DNA from 3 places in the Streptomyces sp. NPDC007095 genome. Region 1 is predicted to be linked to each of the others. Evidence: riboswitches for the same ligand, from Rfam matches in the RefSeq annotation. Region 1 holds a riboswitch; each other region holds the start of a gene.
What was found. Region 1 has a riboswitch for cobalamin ahead of ABZ656_RS56155 (ABC transporter ATP-binding protein). Riboswitches for the same ligand answer to the same signal wherever they lie in the genome.
Positions count from the first base shown of each region.

Region 2: linked by a shared signal. The riboswitch ahead of ABZ656_RS09075 (CbtB-domain containing protein) and the one ahead of ABZ656_RS56155 (ABC transporter ATP-binding protein) in region 1 are both predicted to bind cobalamin.
Region 3: linked by a shared signal. The riboswitch ahead of ABZ656_RS11920 (HoxN/HupN/NixA family nickel/cobalt transporter) and the one ahead of ABZ656_RS56155 (ABC transporter ATP-binding protein) in region 1 are both predicted to bind cobalamin.

Region 1 covers NZ_JBEYFS010000410.1:298-5,100, reverse strand. Annotated here, with positions in the region: partial or broken gene ABZ656_RS56160 (methylmalonyl-CoA mutase subunit beta) at 1-1,139, opposite strand, end outside; gene ABZ656_RS56155 (ABC transporter ATP-binding protein) at 1,313-2,050, opposite strand; cobalamin riboswitch at 2,066-2,230, opposite strand; gene ABZ656_RS56150 (cytochrome P450) at 2,309-3,484, shown strand; gene ABZ656_RS56145 (acyltransferase) at 3,485-4,513, opposite strand; gene ABZ656_RS56140 (hypothetical protein) at 4,700-4,803, shown strand, end outside.
Region 2 covers NZ_JBEYFS010000018.1:42,446-48,589, forward strand. Annotated here, with positions in the region: gene ABZ656_RS09070 (CbtA family protein) at 1-714, opposite strand, end outside; gene ABZ656_RS09075 (CbtB-domain containing protein) at 738-959, opposite strand; cobalamin riboswitch at 994-1,142, opposite strand; gene ABZ656_RS09080 (MFS transporter) at 1,263-2,573, opposite strand; gene ABZ656_RS09085 (phytanoyl-CoA dioxygenase family protein) at 2,697-3,629, shown strand; gene ABZ656_RS09090 (hypothetical protein) at 3,616-4,734, opposite strand; gene ABZ656_RS09095 (GNAT family N-acetyltransferase) at 4,753-5,928, opposite strand; gene ABZ656_RS09100 (hypothetical protein) at 5,985-6,144, opposite strand, start outside.
Region 3 covers NZ_JBEYFS010000026.1:28,697-34,840, reverse strand. Annotated here, with positions in the region: gene ABZ656_RS11920 (HoxN/HupN/NixA family nickel/cobalt transporter) at 62-1,153, opposite strand; cobalamin riboswitch at 1,181-1,384, opposite strand; gene ABZ656_RS11915 (hypothetical protein) at 1,465-1,683, shown strand; gene ABZ656_RS11910 (ferritin-like protein) at 2,096-3,067, shown strand; gene ABZ656_RS11905 (class I SAM-dependent methyltransferase) at 3,823-4,593, opposite strand; gene ABZ656_RS11900 (aminotransferase class V-fold PLP-dependent enzyme) at 4,708-5,904, opposite strand; gene ABZ656_RS11895 (pyridoxal-phosphate dependent enzyme) at 5,909-6,144, opposite strand, start outside.

The DNA.
Region 1 (4,803 bases):
GAGCCGCCCGCCGGATCGATCACCCGGGACAGATGTGACTCCTCGACCAGGATCGTCGAGGTGTTGCGGGCGATCCGCCGGGCGAAAGCGTCCGGCAGGCCGAGCGCGTGGTCGAAGGGCAGCACGGTGACGGCGTCGGCGCCGCCCACCCCGGCGGCCAGCGTGGCGACCGTAGTGCGCAGCATGTTCACCCACGGGTCGCGGCGGGACATCATCACCGGCGAGGTCACCGCGTGCTGCACCTGCCCGGCAGGGGCCCCGCAGACCTCGGTCACCCGCGCCCAGAGCCGGCGCGCCGCCCGCAACTTGGCGATGGTCAGGAACTGGTCGGCGGTGGCCGCGTACCGGAACTCCAGCTGCCCACAGGCCTGTTCGACACTCAGCCCGGCCTCGGTCAACTGCCGCAGATAGGCGACACCGGTCGCCAGCGAGGCGCCCAGCTCCTGCGCGGCCGAGCCGCCGGCCTCGTGGTACGGCAGCGCGTCCACGGTCAGCGCCCGCAGCCCCGGGTACTCCTCGGCGCACAGCCCCGCGAGAGCGGCGACGGGCGCGAAGTCGAACCCGCCGTCTCCCGTACGGGCCTCGTGGCCCAGCGGGTCGGCTCCCAGGTTGCCGCGCGCCGCCTCCTTGGCGACCCCGCGCTCCTGGTAGAGCCGTAGCAACTCGCGTGCGGCGGGCTCGACTTCACGTCCCGCGTCGAGGACGACGGGCGCCAGGTCGAGATAGACACCGTCGAGGACGCGGTCGAGCGAGGACACCGCGATGCCGCCCGCACCGGCGACCAGCCAGAGCGAGGTGACGCCGTTCTCCAGGTCCGCGAGAACCGCCGCGCCGTCGGCGGCGGTGTGCTGCTGCCGTACGTCCCAGCCGCCGAGCGTGTTGCCCTCGGGGCGTCCGCCCCGTACGAAGGGAGCGAAACCGGGCAGGCCGGGATCGGGCGCGGAGTCGTCCGCGGTGTACAGGGGCCGGGCGCGAAGCCCGTCCTCCAGCGTGGTGGACAGGGCGTCTTCCGCTGCTGCGCCCGAGACTTCCTTGCCCGACTTTCGCAGGACGCCTTCAACCAGGCGTTGCCACTGCTCATGGGTCGCGTCAGGGAACTCGGCGGCCAGCGAGAGCCCGTCGTCAGGCAGGACCGTCATGCTCGGATGTTAGGCCAGATCCGCAGGTGAGCAGCAGAGGACGCGGCTGTGACCTTGACCTCCCAGGGGTGGTCTTGATCAACAGGCCGTGTTCGTACTACGGCATCACATGGATCGCGGACAGCGCCGGGTGCCGCGGAGCGAGGAGCACGACCTGCGTTGTCCCGATGGTCTCAGCGGTCGGGGAGTGTTCCCGGAAACCGTACGCGGGGGCGGTCGGCGGAGCCTTCGCCCGTGACGGTGACGGTGGCTCGTACGCCGTAGACGTCGGCGATCAGGGCCTCGGTGAGCGTCTTCGACGGGGAACCGCAGGCGACGGCCCGGCCCTGCCCGAGGACGACGATCCGCTCGCAGTACATGGCCGCGAGGTTGAGGTCGTGCAGGGCGACGACGCTGGTGACGCGGAGTTCCGCGATCAGGGCCAGCAGGTCGAGCTGGTGCTGGACGTCGAGGTGGTCGGTGGGCTCGTCGAAGAGGAGTTCGCGTGGTTCCTGGGCGAGTGCGCGGGCGATCTGGACGCGCTGGCGTTCGCCGCCCGAGAGCGTGTGCCAGGAGCGGTCGGCCTTGTCCGTCGGGTCCGTACGCTCCAGCGCGGTGCGAACGGCCCTCTCGTCGGCCGGAGTCGAGGGCGACCAGGCGCGTCGGTGAGGGATGCGGCCAAGACGTACGACGTCGAGCACGGTCAGGTCGACCTGGGTGTCGACCTGCTGTTCGACGTCGGCGACGCGCCGGGCGACGGCCCGGCGGCCGAGGTCCCCCAGCGGATGTCCGTCGAGGGTGACGATGCCGGAGGCGGGAGTGAGGACACCGGCGAGCAGACGCAGCAGGGTGGACTTGCCGGAGCCGTTGGGGCCGAGCAGACCCGTGATGGATCCAGGAAGGGGCGTCAGGTCGACGCCGTCCAGGATCAGCCGCCCGGCGGCGGTGCGGTCTTCGGACTCGGGATCGCCCGGACGAGGCGCCTTCCTGGACTCCGGTCACATATGACCGCCGTCCGGTGGCTTCGTGTTGCCCCGCCCGTCACCCTTACCGCTGGGCGTCAGCTCCGGATTCACACCGGATTGCCTTGACCGGCCTCGGCAAATCAGCACGCCCTCGTCGGCCTCGCCTTCAGCATGATTGTTAGCCTTGACTGTGATCCAATTCCCCGTGCCCGGCCAAGGCTTGCGATGAGCGCCGTCGGCTCCTTCCCGCTCGGTGCCGCGACCACGCTCGCCGAACTCGCCGCGGATCCGCATCCGCGACTGGCCCGGCTGCGTGCGCATGAGCCCGTTTCCTGGCTGCCCGAGCTGGACGGCTGGCTGGTGACCCGTCGTGATCTGGCGCTGAACGTGATGCGGGACCCCGTGACCTTCACCGTCGACGACCCCCGGTTCTCCACCGCACAGGTCGTCGGCCCGAGCATGCTGTCCCTGGACGGTGACGAGCACGCCCGCCACCGGGAGCCCTTCACCGCTCCCTTCCGCCCCAGGGAAGTACGCGACGGCTTCGCCTCGTTCATCGAGCGGGAGACCGACCGGCTCATCACCGCGCTGGAACCGGCGGGCGCCGTCGAACTGCGACGTGCCTTCGCCGGCCCGCTCGCCGTCGCCGTCGTGACCGAGGCGCTCGGGCTGGTCGGCACCACCGCGGACACGGTGCTCTCCTGGTACGACTCCATCGTGCTGTCGGTCTCGGACATCACCGCCGGACACGAGGCGGCACCCGCGGGCGCCGAGGCGTACGCGCGGCTACGGGGCGCGGTCGAAGCCACCGTCGCCGGCCGGGGCGCGACTTCGCTCCTGGGCGCCGCCGCCGAGCGGCTGGCGCTGCCAGAAGTGGCGTCCAACGCCGCGGTGCTGATGTTCGGAGGGATAGAGACCACCGAGGCGATGATCACCAACGCGCTGCTGCACCTGCTGCGACACCCCGGCCAACTCGCCCTTGTCCGAGATGACGTCGACCTGCTGGACGGGGCGATCGAGGAATCGCTGCGCCTCGAACCCGGAGCGGCGGTCGTGGACCGGTACGCCACCGGTGACACCGTCCTCGGCCCGGCCACGATCCGCCGAGGTGAACTGGTCACCGTCTCCCTGGCGGGCGCCAACCGCGACCCGGCCGTCTTCCCCGATCCCGATCGGTTCGACGTCCGCCGCGAGAACGCGCGTCTCCAGCTGGCCTTCGCACACGGCCCGCACTATTGCCTCGCCGCGCACCTCGCCCGGCTGGAGACCCGTATCGCCCTTCAGCGCCTGCTCGAACGCCTCCCCGCCCTGCGCCTCGACCCGGCCCACCCGACCACTCCGCACGGGCTGGTCTTCCGTAAGCCGCCCACCCTGCATGTCCAGTGGGACGGCCCCGCCTGATCAACGTGACACCAGCGTGCGTCGCAGGGATCTCATGAAGGGCCGCAGAAGCCATCGCCGGGCGGGTACCTCGACGTACTCGTAGAGGAGCCAGGCGAGTGCCAGCGACACCGCGAAGGCGGTGATCGCGCCGATCGGCGACGGTTTGAACAGGTGCTGCCCTGCCCGCAGCACGAGCAGGTGGACCATGTAGAAGGCGAAGGAGAGTTCACCCAGTCGGACGAGGGCCGGATGTCGCCACAAGCTGGGCAGGCCGCGTACGTCGGCGAGGGCGGCCGCGGGGATCAGACAGGTGAAACCGACCAAGGTGCAGGCGACGCAGGCGTACGATCCGCCGACCTGGGAGACCAGGAAGTAGCCGATGATCGTCAGGCCCACCGACGCCTCCAGGCCGGGGCCGCGCCAGCGGCCGAGGAGCACGAGGCGGGCCACGGCGACCCCGAGGACGAACTCCGGCAGCCGGGCCGGGGGAAAGGAGTACAGGGTGCGGCCGACACCCATGTGCAGGTCCGCCCGGGTCAGGATGAGCACGGTCAGGACGCTCGCGCCGGCGAGCGCGGTCGCGGTGAGGGCCCCGGCGTGCCGCAGCAGCAGGGCGAACGCGGGGAAGGTCGCGTAGAAGAACGCCTCGCACCCGAGGGACCAGCTGACGGGGTCGAGTGTCTGCCACCACGGGTGCCACCAGGAGTGGACGAGAAGCAGATTCGCCGCGCTGCCGGCCGGCTTGCCCATGCCCATGACGAATACCGCGATACATGCCGTGACCAGGTGGACGGGGTAGAGACGGGCGAAGCGGCGGCGCCAGAAGGCCGTGGGGCGGTCGTCGGACCGGGCGGACCAGGCGAGGACGAAGCCGGAGAGCAGAAAGAAGAAGGAGACCCCCGTCGAGCCCGCCCCGAAGCCCCAGTCGGCGAAGTGACGGGCCTCCCCGTTGAAGTAGCCGAGATTGCGGGTGTGCAGGCAGAAGACGAGAAGGGCCGCCACCCAGCGCAGACCGGTGAGGGAGGGCAGTGGACCGGGATGGGTCACCCCGCGATGCTGAGTCTTCGATCGGACCGGCGATTCGGATTGCTCCGGCTCGGCGAAGGAAGACTTGCTCACGATGGGACCGCCTGTGTTGGTCAAGGAGAGGTGCTCGCTGGGGGACTGGGGTGTTGAACTGGGCACGTTTGGGGTGGTTGTCGTCGACGCGTTTTCCCCGAGGAGCCGGTAAGTATGCGTGTCGAATTGCCGTTCGATGTGGTGATGGGTGTCGGTCGCTGCAATGCCGTGTCAAGGTGTGAACGCCTGGTCGGACGCTGGGTCACCCTCTATCTGAC
Region 2 (6,144 bases), on a different contig from region 1:
CACCGGCTTGGGATTCAGCAACCGCTCGGCCAACTCGCCGAAGACCAGGCCGAATCCGCCCCACAGGACGGTCTGGATGGCCAGCGCGGAGAGACGGAACCGCCACAGCAGAGTGGCGGGGAAGTCCTTCGGCACCTCGTTGACGACCGGCAGGAACGCGTACGCCAGACCGATCACGACGGCGAAGGCGGCCACCGCGGCGACGGTGGCGTACCAGGTGCCGATCCTCGGTGCCAGCCGCCTGCCCAGGATGGTGGCGGCGATCGCGAGGAGCACGCTGAGCACCATCATCAGGAAGTACAGGGTGGTCCGCTTGCCGATGGTGTCGGGGTTGCCGACCGACGGCGGGTTGGCCGGGTACTTCAGGAACGGCACGACGTACACGGCCAGCAGCGCGCAGCCGGACAGCAGCAGTGCGGTCGCCCGCGGGCTGAAGCGGCCGACGCGGCCGAGCGCGAAGGAGAAGGCGAGCGCGGCGATTCCGCCGAAGGCGACGCCGTAGACCAGAACGCCGGTGGCGAGACCGGCGGTGGACTGCAGGGAGCGGGAGACCATCTCCATCTCGTGCTCGTGGGAGTGGGCTTCCTCGAAGCTGATCGCGCTGTCGACGTTCGGCTCACCGAGGAAGTAGGCGGCAACCAGGGCGAGCAGGCCGGCACCGAGGCCGGCGAGCATGCCCCGCACGAGGAGATTTCTTACCGTCGCGGAGTTCATGGGAGTGCCGGGGTTCCCCTCGGTCAGTGGCAGGGGAAGCCGAGAAGGTGGCGGGCGTCGTGCACCCACTCGTGGACGTCCGAGCCGGAGACGACGGAGGTGGCGCCCTGTTCGGCACCGACGAAGTACAGCAGGACGAGCATCAGGATGCCGAAGAAGACCGCCCACGGAGCTATCGCCTTGAGCGGCAGCTTGGCGGGAACGACGGGGGTGGTGGTTGTCGGCTGGGCGACGGTCTGCGCCATGGCAGGACCTCCTCGGGAGTTCGCGTCCCATCTCGGTGGTGCACTGGACGACGGCTACGGGTCTGACTCACGAGAGGTCCCAGCGGGCTGGAGCCTCTCGTTCACAGTGGCGCGACCGTGCCGGTTTCCCACCGGCTTCCGTCTTGCCGTCATCGATATCGCACCGACCGTACCGCGTGTCGGGTGCGGGGCCAAGACCGCGCCACCTGGCGTGATCTTCCTCTCGCGCCAGGTGGCCGATCCCGGGTGAACAGCGGGTCAGCGGTGGCGGAACCCAGTTGAGTTCGGGCCCCGGCCCCGCTCTCAGACCGAGGGGGACCGGTCCGCGTCCTGGGACTCGGGCGTGTCCGTCGTACGACCGAGCTTCTGTGCCTCCTCCAGCGTGCGAGCGCCGCGGAGGGGGGAGAACGTGAGCCAGAAGGAGACGACGAGGTAGGAGACCCCGACGGCCCACAGGGCCGTGCCGGGTGACAGGGCGTCGGCCAGGGCACCGCCGACGACGGCTCCCAGGGGCAGCGTGCCCAGGGCGACGAGGCGGTAGCTCGCGGTCACCGCACCGATCTGGTGCTCCGGCGGAATGGCCTGCCGCAGGCTGACGGCGAACACGTTGAACAGCGCGACACCGAAGCCGTTCACCACCATGGCGACCGACGCGAGCACGGCGACGTACCCGCCTGCCCGGCTGACGGCGGGTACGAGCAGCAGACCCACCGCGGCCAGCACCGCACCCAGGGCCAGCACACCGCCGACGGCCCACCGTTGGGTGAGCCGGGTGGCGCAGAGCGAACCGATCAGGGCCCCCACACTGCCGATGCCGGTGATCACGCCCACCGTGGTGCCGCTCATGTCGAGATCACGGACGGCGAACACCAGGAAGACGGTCAGAAAGGCCTTCTCGTGCAGGTTCGACAGGCCGGCCTGAACGCACAGGTCCCGGATCGGTCGCAGGGACCATGTGTAGCGGAGCCCGGAGCCGATCGCCTTCAGCGCCGACTCACGAGGCTGTTCAGGGGCCCTGACGCCCCGCAACAGCAGACCGCTCACGGCGGCACCGGCGGAGCACGCGGCGGCCACCGTCAGGGTCGGCGACACCCCCAACTGGCCGACCAGGAAGCCGGCCGCGGCGGGACCGGCGAGGGTGCTGACCGAATACGTCGCCTGGTGCAGGCCGTTGGCCGCGGCGATGGAGTTCAGCGGCAGGAGCCTGGGCAGCGTGGACTGGTAGGCGACTTCATAGAAGACGGTGGCGACACCGATCACGGCGGCGGCGGTGACAAGTTGGCCGAAGTTCAGCCCGTCGGCCGCCTGGAACGCGGCGAGCACCGCCAGCGCCGCGCCCTGCGCGACACTCGCGGTGACGAGGGTGCGGCGCGGCGGGTACCGGTCGACCATGACGCCCGCGACCAGCGAGAGCACCACGACGGGGACGAACTGCACCGCCGACACGAGTCCCACTCCCGTGCCGTCGGCATGGAGGTGGGTGACCGCGATCAAGGGTAGGAGAAAACTGGTCAGCTGTCCGCCGAAATGTGCCGAGGTTTCTCCCAGCCAGATGTTGCGGAAGTCTTTGTTGTCCGCGATCAGGATTCGGATATCCCTGTCGAATATGGCCACCGCAACCCCCGGTCAAGTCTTCATGAAAAAAATCACGATAACGCTAGCATGGCGCACTGCGGTCCGCTACCGTGCAAGTCGATGTCGCTGTTGCACCCCCTTTACGGTAACAGGAGTCGCGGAATGTACGACCATTCAGGACTTACCGCCGAGGAAGTCGAACTGCTCCCCTCCGAGGAAGATGTCCGGCTTTATTCGGAGCGTGGCTGGTATTTGTCCGAGAAGCTGCTCACCGACGCCGAAGTGGACACCCTGACCGAGGCGAGCGAGCACTATTACGCTGGTCAGCGCGGTCGGGTACTTCCGACGCGGCCGGACCGGCTGGCCGACTGGACCCCCGCCGACGGAGAAGTCCAGCGCAACAACGACTACATTCACTACCAGGACGAAACCATGGGGAAAATCTTACGGAAGCCCATCATCGGGGCGGTGGCCGCCCGCTTGGCACAGACGCCTGGAATACGCGTTTTCCAGGCCACGCTGATCTACAAGCCGCCCATCGCCGAGGAGAAGTCGAACATTGTCTCCTGGCACTTCGACAAGTATTTCTGGCCCACCTGCTCGTCGGACGAAATGCTCACCGCTTTCATTCCGTTCCACGACTGCACCGAGGAGTCGGGCACGATCACCATGGTGAACGGAAGCCACCGCTGGCAGCATCGCCACGGCGCCGCCCGACCGGTCGGTGATCCTCGGGACGTGGGGCGCGACTATCTCCTGACCGGTGACGCGGAGCGAAACGGCGCCGTGGTCGAGAAGGTCCCGGTGCACATTCCCAAGGGACACATGACCTTCCACCACTGCCTCCTCTACCACGGCAGCGGCGCCAACCGCAGTCCGCGGCCGCGCCGGGCCATCTCGTTCCATCTCCAGGACGGGACGAACGCCTACCGCGACCACACCCTGTCCGACGGCCGGCAGGAGCCCTACAAACACGACTTCCTGGTCCGCAGGACTCCCGCCGGTCAACCGGACTACTCCGACCCGGAGTTCTGCCCGGTGCTGTGGCCCGTCCGCGAGCCCGGCGGCCCGGAGGCCTCCCTCACAGGGGAGTGACGCGGGTCAGGTCCCACTCCTCCTCGCTCATACCGGCGCCCGCCTCCGCACGCACCGCGTCGGCGAGAGCCTGGTCCGCCACCGTGTCCCGTCGCAGTCCGGCGGGCGCGGTGGCCGGCAGGGGAACGACGGCCGCCCACAGGGGGTGCAGCGAAGCCCCCCGGTGAACCTTCGCCTTCAGGGCGGAAGGCCCGAGGTGGAGCGTGGTCATCGCGTTGCGTTCCATGTGGTGGAGCGGTTCGTAGTACACGGCGTTGAAGTACTCGTAGGCGTTCCGCGTCCGCCCGTAGTCGAAGCCGGCCACCCGGGCGTAGAAGGTGTCCCGCCAGGCGAAGCACAGGCTGGCGCCGACCAGTTCCCCCTTCTCGTCGACACAGCGGAACACCGTGCTCAGGTCGTCCAGGCAGTTTGCCTGCACGGTGAGGAACGTGTGGATCTCCGCGAGGTCGAGGGAGGCGTTGTACCGGTCCATGGTCTGGCCGATCAGTGGCGCGAACTCGTCGACGCACGCGGACAGCGGGGCCGTCTCCACGTGCAGCCCGGAGTCCGTGAAGCGCCGGATCTCGTACTCACGCTTGCGGACGTTGCGGCCGAGCAGCTGGCGATAGGACTCGAAGGTGCCGCCGTCGTTGTGCACCACGGCCTCGGCGGCCCGCAGCTGCGCCCGCACCCCGAACCGGCCCGCGAGCAACCGCAGGCTGTCGGTGGTGAGGAAGTCGAAGAGCAGCGCGTCGCAGCCGAGCGTCGCGGCCCTCTCGGCGGCACCGGCGACCAGGGCGTCGAGTGCCTCCCCTGCCGTACCGGGATCCTTCGGCAGCAGGAACTCGTTGTGGTAGCCCGTACGGGTACCGAACCTGAGCGCTGTATGGCCCTCGGCCACGTCCGGCAGGGGCGGCGCGTTCTCCGACGGGAAGTCGTAGTACGGCGTCCCGGCGAGGAGTTGGCCGTCGGCCTCGACCGTGAGGTAACCCGGGGTGGCGAACTCGGGCCGCTCCTGACCGCGCAGCCAGGCGTGGCTCTGGTAGAAGCAACTGCCCGGCGCGAGCGCGTCCCAGGCCTCCCGGTCGATGTCGTCGATCGTCTCCAAATGCCTCACATCAGGCATGTGCCTTCCTCCCCTTGCTCACAGCAGCCAGTCGTCGGTGTTCAACCCACCCACCACGTACTGGCCGTACTCGGCACCGAACGCCTCCGCCTCGGCCCGGTTGCGTTCGCGGACCTTCGCCCCGTCCGCCGCCAACGGCCGGTCCACTCCCACGAACACGCTGTACAGGGGATGAGGCTGGGCGCCGCGCGCCAGCTTTGCCTGGAAGGTGCCCAGACCGAGGTGGATCGCCCGCACGGTGCGACCGGCGCCCGACTCGATGGGGTGGTAGAAGACCAGGTTGAAATAGTCGGCCACGTTGGGCACCGAGTAGTCGAAACCGGCCACGCGCGCATACAGCGTGTCGCCGTGCCGGTACCGCAGCGCGAAACCGATGGGCTGCCCGGCGTCCTCGTCCAGGAGCAACGTGCTGCGGTCGCCGAGGTGGCGGCCCTGGCGGTCGTACACCACTGCCGCGCGCTCCTCACCGTACGCGTGTCCGTGCTTGCGCATCAGTGCGCTGTTGAGCGGGGCGATCTCCTTGACGACTTCCGGGAGGGGGACCTCCCGGATGGTCCGCCCGCTGCGGCCGAAGTCCCTCCTCTCCCGCCGGGCCCGGGGCCGTCGGCCTGAGGGCAGCCAGGCGAAGTAGTCGTCCAGGTTCTGCCACAGACCGACGGGCAGAACGGTCTCCACGTCGTGATAGAGGATCACCGCCCCGTCGTCGGCATGGGCCTCGGCGACCTCCAGCGCCTCCGCCCGGGGCAGGTAGTAGTACCCGAGCACGTCCGCTTCGGCGGTTCGGGCGAAGTCGAGGGTCCGTGCGGTGAGCGCGTGCACCGCCTGCGCGCGCTCCTGTGCCGTCACTCCCTCACGGCCCGGCAGTTGGCCGCGGAACTCCGACCAGCCCGCGCCTAACACCATGGGCCGGGCGGCGAGTTGGGCGTGCCGCTCGTCCTCGATCAGACCGGCGAGCAGGTCGGCGGGGGTGTAGAGCAGGTGCGGCGGACGTGTGAACGCGTACGCCTCGGCTCCCGCGACCGGCGTTCCCTGTGCGTCGCGCGCCAGCAGATAGCGGGCGGCGGCTCCGGGCGGCAACTCCTCCGCGCGTACGCCCGCGAAGCCACTGCTGGAGTAGATCGTCCCGCCGATCACCAGAGCATCCCATTCCGCTGCCGGCAGCTGGTCAACGGAGTCGTACGAGGAGACGTGCATGGGGGAAACTCCAGAAAAGGTGATCGGATGAGTGTAGGGGGAAACGGTGCCGGGGTTCATTTCAGCAGAGATCGCACATCGCTGTCGCGCGTGTGCAGGAGCAGGATGCCGGTGCCGCTGAGCTGGTCGAACAGCTTCTGGTTGGCGACCCGTTGGGAGCTGCGGACCTGCACGGCGTACCAGAGGATGGACCGGGGGCCGACGACGGTCCAGAAC
Region 3 (6,144 bases), on a different contig from region 1:
CGGCGTCCCTGCTCTTCGCCGACCCGGACAGGCGGCGTGAGGATGGATCACGCGTCGAGTGTCAGCCACCCGCTCCGAGACGGGCGGACCACCGCTGTTCCACCCTGGCCAGCCGCCAGTACGCCAGCGCCGCCGCCCAGACGACGACGAAGAGGCCGACGATGACATAGCCCACGTTGTCCAGGTCCAGCCCGGCGATCCAGCCGGTCACCGCGTCGCGCAGATCGAGCTTCTCGTGCAGCACCCCGACCAGTTCGATGGTGCCGATCAGGAAGGCGACGGCGATGGACAGGCCGGTGATGGTGAGGTTGTAGAAGACCTTGCGCACCGGGTTGGAGAACGCCCACTGGTAGGCGAAGTTCATGAAGGTGCCGTCGAGCGTGTCGAACAGGCTCATCCCTGCGGCGAACAGCAGCGGCAGGCACAGGATCGCGTACCACGGCAGCCCGGCCGCGGCACCGCTGCCCGCCATCACCATCAGGGTGACCTCGGTCGCGGTGTCGAAGCCGAGACCGAACAGGAAACCCAGGGGGAACATCTGCCCGGGCCGGGTGATCGACCTGGTGAAGCGGCCCAGGACACGGTTCATGAACCCGCGCGAGTCCAGGTGCTGTTCCAGAGCGGCCTCGTCGTACGTCCCCGATCGCATCGCCCGGAAGACCCGCAGAATGCCGGCGAGCGCCACGAGGTTGAGCGCCGCGATGAGGTAGAGGAAGGTCCCAGAGACAGTCGTGCCGACGACCCCGAGAGTCTGGTGGGTACGGGAGTCGTCGTTGAGCAGTGTGCCGGCGAGCTGTGCGCCTCCCGCGACCAGGGCCGCCATGGCGACCACCACGCTGGAGTGACCGAGCGCGAACCAGAAGCCGACCGACACCGGCCGCTTGCCGTCGGCCATCAGCTTGCGGGTGGTGTTGTCGATCGCGGCGATGTGATCGGCGTCGAACGCGTGCCGCATGCCCAGCGTGTACGCGGTCACCCCTAGGCCGAGCCCGAACGCCTTGGAACCGACCTCGTAGTGCCCCGGCACGACCAGCAGGAACAGGATGCCGAACGCCACGACGTGCAGCGCGGCGATCACCACCAGCAGCCCGGCGGTACGGACGGTGTCCTCGCGCCTCCAGCGAAAGTGTGTGGACTCGGTGGGCAGGGTCATACGATCACGCTCCAGCACCTCGTGGATCACCTCGTGAAGTGCCGTGGCCGGTCTCCTGGCTTACGGGTGCGTGCGTGTCCGTCCCGGCCTTCCCGTCCGCCGGGCGGCGAACAGTGACCGTGCACAACTGGGATGGATACTCCCCGATCACAGTGGCGAGGGCCGCTCCGGTCTGAACCCCGCGAAGGGCTGTCACCGGTCTTCCCGAACACCACGGCTTGCCCACCGTACGGGCCAACACGCACGGCTGCACAGCTGCGCCGCCACGCAGGTATCCAAGATCACATCGGGCCACACGAGAGGAGGTCCCCGTGTGCCTCGTTCCCGCCGAGCACTCCCACCACCGCCTCATCGACGGACACCGGATCTGCCATGTCATCGACACCATCGGCGAGCCCGGCCGCATCCTGCCCCCCTGGGCCGAGCGTTTCTCCCCGCTCTCCTGGCCTCTCCGCCCTCCCCTCTTCATGGCCCCGCGGCAGACAGGCCCCCTCGCCGTACGTCGGACCTGGCGATCGCGACCGGCATGAACGACTCCGCTGTGCCCCAGCCCGCAGGGCCGGTCCGAAACGGGAGCCGTCCCGCGAATCCCGGTCACCTCAATTTGTATGTAGTCGGGGCCGATGGCCGCTTGGTTCCCGGCCCTGGACCGATGGCGTGGTGAGGCGCGTCGTGCGCTGCAGGCGCCACGGAGAGACCGGGCGAGGCTGCTAGCTTCGCGCACCTGGTTCGAGGGCGATGCCGGGATCACCGGCGGGTGCGGAGGCGGCCGTGGCGAAGGCGAATGGAATTCCCGAGGAAGCGGCCGGTGTTCCTGTTCGGCGTCGCAGCCTGCTGACGTCGGCTGCACTGGCGGCGGGCCCACCGGTCTCGGTGGCCGCTTGCACTCACAGCCCCCGGCGTTCGGAGCCCGAACGGTACGCCCCACCGCAACACGGGACCGTGGCCCGCCTGGTCGCCGTCCCGGAGAAGAACCGCGGCGTCGACTGGCTCAGATCGGCCCTTCAGGTGGCCGTGGAAATCGAGTTCTCCACCATCCCGCCCTATCTGTGCGGCTGGTGGTCCATCAAGAACCGCAAGTGTGATGCCGCCCAGCTGATCCGGCGCATCGTCTCCGACGAGATGTACCACCTCGGCATCGTCTGCAATCTGCTGGTGGGGTTGGGAGGCCGCCCGCGGATCAGGGAGTCGGCACCGGTCTACCCGGGTCCGTTGCCGGGCGGGGTGCATCCAGGGGTCGACGTGTACCTGTCGGGCTTGACCAAGGCACTCGTGCGGGACGTGATGATGGCCATCGAGGCGCCTGCGGCGCCACTGACCGACAGCGCGCGTGAACCCCTCAGCATCGGCCACTTCTACGACGAACTGCTGAAGGCGTTCCGGGTGGTGGCACCCGATCTTTCCGTCGACCGGCAGATGCACGAACGCATCGGTGAGGACACACTCAGACCCGCCAAGACCCTGGAGGACATCGAGCGCTCGATCGAGATCATCAAGGACCAGGGGGAAGGCACCTCGGTCTCCCCGGCCGACGGCCTGGGCGACGGCCACATGGCGCACTACTACGCCTTCGCCGAGATCTACCACGGCCGGCAACTGCGTGAGACCGGCGGCAAGTGGCAGTTCACCGGAGCACCGGTCCCCTTCCCCGACACACGGCCCATGTCCATGGTCCCGACGGGCGGCTGGAGCCGGCCGCCCGCCGAGGCCCGGCGGCTCCTGGAAGACTTCGACAGCACGTACACCGCAGTTCTGGAAGCGCTCGACACGGCGTGGGGCGAAGGCGACCCCCACAGTCTCAGGACGGCTGTGCGGCGTATGCGCAGACTGGAGGCTCCTGCCGTGGACCTGATGGAGATGCCCATCACCGGCGCCAAGGAGACCTATGGCCCTCAGTTCCGCCCCCGCGGATGACCCACGCCGGTCGGGGAGTTCCCGTGCCGTGTCCTACGGATCGGCCATACGACGCGTATCGTGACTGCGTCCTTGCTCCGCGTCCTCGAAAGCGGCAAGCCAGAGTACGCCGGTGCCCGCGCCGGACACTGCGTCCCGTCGTAGCCGCTGCGCGCAGAAGCCCCGCCGGAGCCCGCGGTGAGTCCAGGAGGACCGGCGGACACTGAACGTTCCGCTGGCAGCGCGGTGCATCGTCCGCGGCGCGTTGTGGCTGTGCGTCATGTCAGCGATGTGGCACGTGCGTTACGTCTGTGCAGGGCCCTTGCGCTATTCCTCTAGAGGGCTCAATCCTTCGGCTGACGCACAGGAGATGTACGGGAAAGACGTGAGGAAGCCGGCCCCGGCCAGGTCGGCGCTGGCGTCGGTGGGGCGGTGTAGTCCGACGTGCGCAGCAGGGGTCACTTCCTCAGTTTGGCACGCCCCTGACAAGACAAGACTTCCAGGCTGCCTCACGGACGTGGCGGGCACGAGGCGCTCGTAACCGAGCCACGTGGGCGGCGCCCCGGCGAACATTTCCTGCCGGAAGCACCGGAAATCAAGGTCCCATGATCGGTCATGGACCTCCTGCGTCGTCGAGAGCGGTATCCGTTCCGGACGATCCCGCGAGGCAGCTGCCGGGGCGGGAAATGCCGTGGCTGCGACCACCGGCCGCCCCTGAGGTTCAGCGCCGCGCCACGGATTCGACGTACTGGTTTCGCCGGCACCGAGATCGGCGGTCAGTCCTTGACCGCGACGAGGACGTGACTGTCGCCGAACTGCCAGACCGGGGTGATCCGTTGAAGTCCCGCTTGCCGCAGCAGCTCGATATGGCGGGCCAGCGTCAGGCCGTTGTCGTTTCCGCCCTCATTGCCGTGCGCCGACTGCCGCTGCCCGCGCTCGGCGAACAGATCGGCCAGTTCGGGGTCCTGAGCCGCCGCTTTCCACCAGGTTTCCCAGTCCTCGTGCTCGAAGGCCCGCAGCCGTTCCGCCCGGCGGCGTCCCACATGTGCGGTGAGGTGCGAGCAGTGCGGGCCGCCCTGGGGGAAATGGTCGCCGTTGACGAAGGCGCCGTCGGGACGCAGGAGCGCCGCCAGACGTCGGTAGGTACGCACGAGGGTCGGCTCGGCGAGGTAGTGGAGGGCGGTGGTCGAGACGACCGCGTCCAGGGGGCGGTTCAGAACGAGGTCATGGGTCCATCCGTCGCTCCCGATCACCGTGTCCACGTAGCGGGCGGCGCCCGGGTGGTGCGTACGGCCCAGCTCCAGGAGCAGCGGGTCCATGTCCACGGCGACGATCTCCGCGTCCGGCAGGCGTTCGGCCAGCCGGGCGGACAGCGACCCGGGCCCGCAGCCCAGGTCGAGGAGGAGAGGTCTCGTCCGGCCTGCCGTGACGTGCTCCACCACATCGCAGATCACGGTGAACCGCTCCTCGCGATCGACGGCGTACCGCTCCTGCTGCCGCTCCCAGCGCTCCACCCACAGCCTGGCCGTCGCCATGCTCACGCCCATCCGTCGCGCCACCTCTGTCGTCTCGCACCACGCGTCTCGCGCCTCGCGCGTCACGCACCATCGCGGCGCCAACCTATAAGATGGAAACGGTTTCCATTGGCGTCTCGCTGGCATTCAGCCCAACGTCGCGAGCACGGCGAGCAACCGGTCGATTTCCTCTTCTGTGTTGTACACATGGACGCTGACCCGTACGGAACCCTCCGCCTTGTCCGCGCCCGCCTGGCACAGGCCATCGGCCCGGACCATGAAGCCGTGGCTGAACAGGATGAAGCCGAGGTCGTCGGAGGGGATGTCGCGGTGGCGGAAGGTGACGATGCCGTGGCGCCGCTGGGCGGTGGAGTCGGCGGCCAGGCTGTGTCTGCAGCCCAGGATCTCGTAGGGCGCGAGGTGTCGGAGTCCCTCGGTCAGGCGGGAGGTGAGGGCGACGCTCCAGCGGGCGATCCGGTCCGTGCCGGCCCCGTCCAGCCAGTCGAGCGCTGCCTCCAGGGCGGCGCAGCCCACGGTGTTCGGTGTGCCGTCCCAGCCGCCGGGACGGAGTACGGGTCCGCGTGCGTTCCTGGCCCAGATCGCCCCGGAGCCGGGCAGGGCGAGCGCCTTGTGTCCGGAGAAGACCATGAAGTCCACGTCGAGGTCGGTCACGGAGACCGGAAGGTGGCCGATGCTCTGCGCTGCGTCCAGGCAGATCGGTACGTCCGGGCCGACGGCCTCGCGGATGCGGTGCACGTTCATGTCGCCGCCGTAGACATGGTGGAGGTGGGTGGCGGCGACGAAGCGGGTGCGCGGGCCGACGTTCTGGGCCAGTGCCCTGTGGTCGTAGTCGCCGGACGCTTCCTGGTAGGGCAGTTCCCGCACGCGTACGGCCACGCCCCGGTCGGCCAGCGTCTGCTGCGCCTCCAGCCACGGGTCCAGGTTCGCTCGGTGGTCGGCGAAGGGGACGAGGATCTCGTCGCCGTCGGTGAGGTGGTCGGTGAGCCAGTCGCGGGCGACAATCCGCAGTCCTTCGGTGGTGCCGCTGGTGAGGTGGACGGCGGACGGTCCGTCCGGATCGTGATCGCCGAGGAACTCCTTGACGCGCCGGCGGGTGCGTTCCACCAGCTCCGTCGTGCGGTTGGCCCAGGGATAGGTGCCTCGTCCGGCGTTGGCGTTCGCCGTCGTCAGATAGGTCTGTACGGCGTCGAGCACGGCCCTCGGCTTCTGTGCGGTGGCCGCGCTGTCGAGGTAGGCCAGTTCCGGGTGCGCGGTGATGATGGGGAACTGCACCCGCAGGTCTCGCTGCCAGGCCGCCAGCTCCGCGATCTCCTCCAGGGGCATGGCGTCAGTCCCGTACCAGCGGAGCGCCTGCGTCGCGCCAGGCCACGATGCCGCCGGACAGGCTGCGGACATCGGGATGGCCCATGCGGGTCAGCAGCGCGGCGTAGCGGGTGGACTTCTCTCCGACCGGGCAGGCCAGCAGCACCGGCCGGTTCTTGCTGAAGGGGAGCCCGGTCCGGACGAGTTCATCGAAGAGCTCGTCGACGATGTTGACCGAGCCGTCGATGTGCAGTGCGGCGT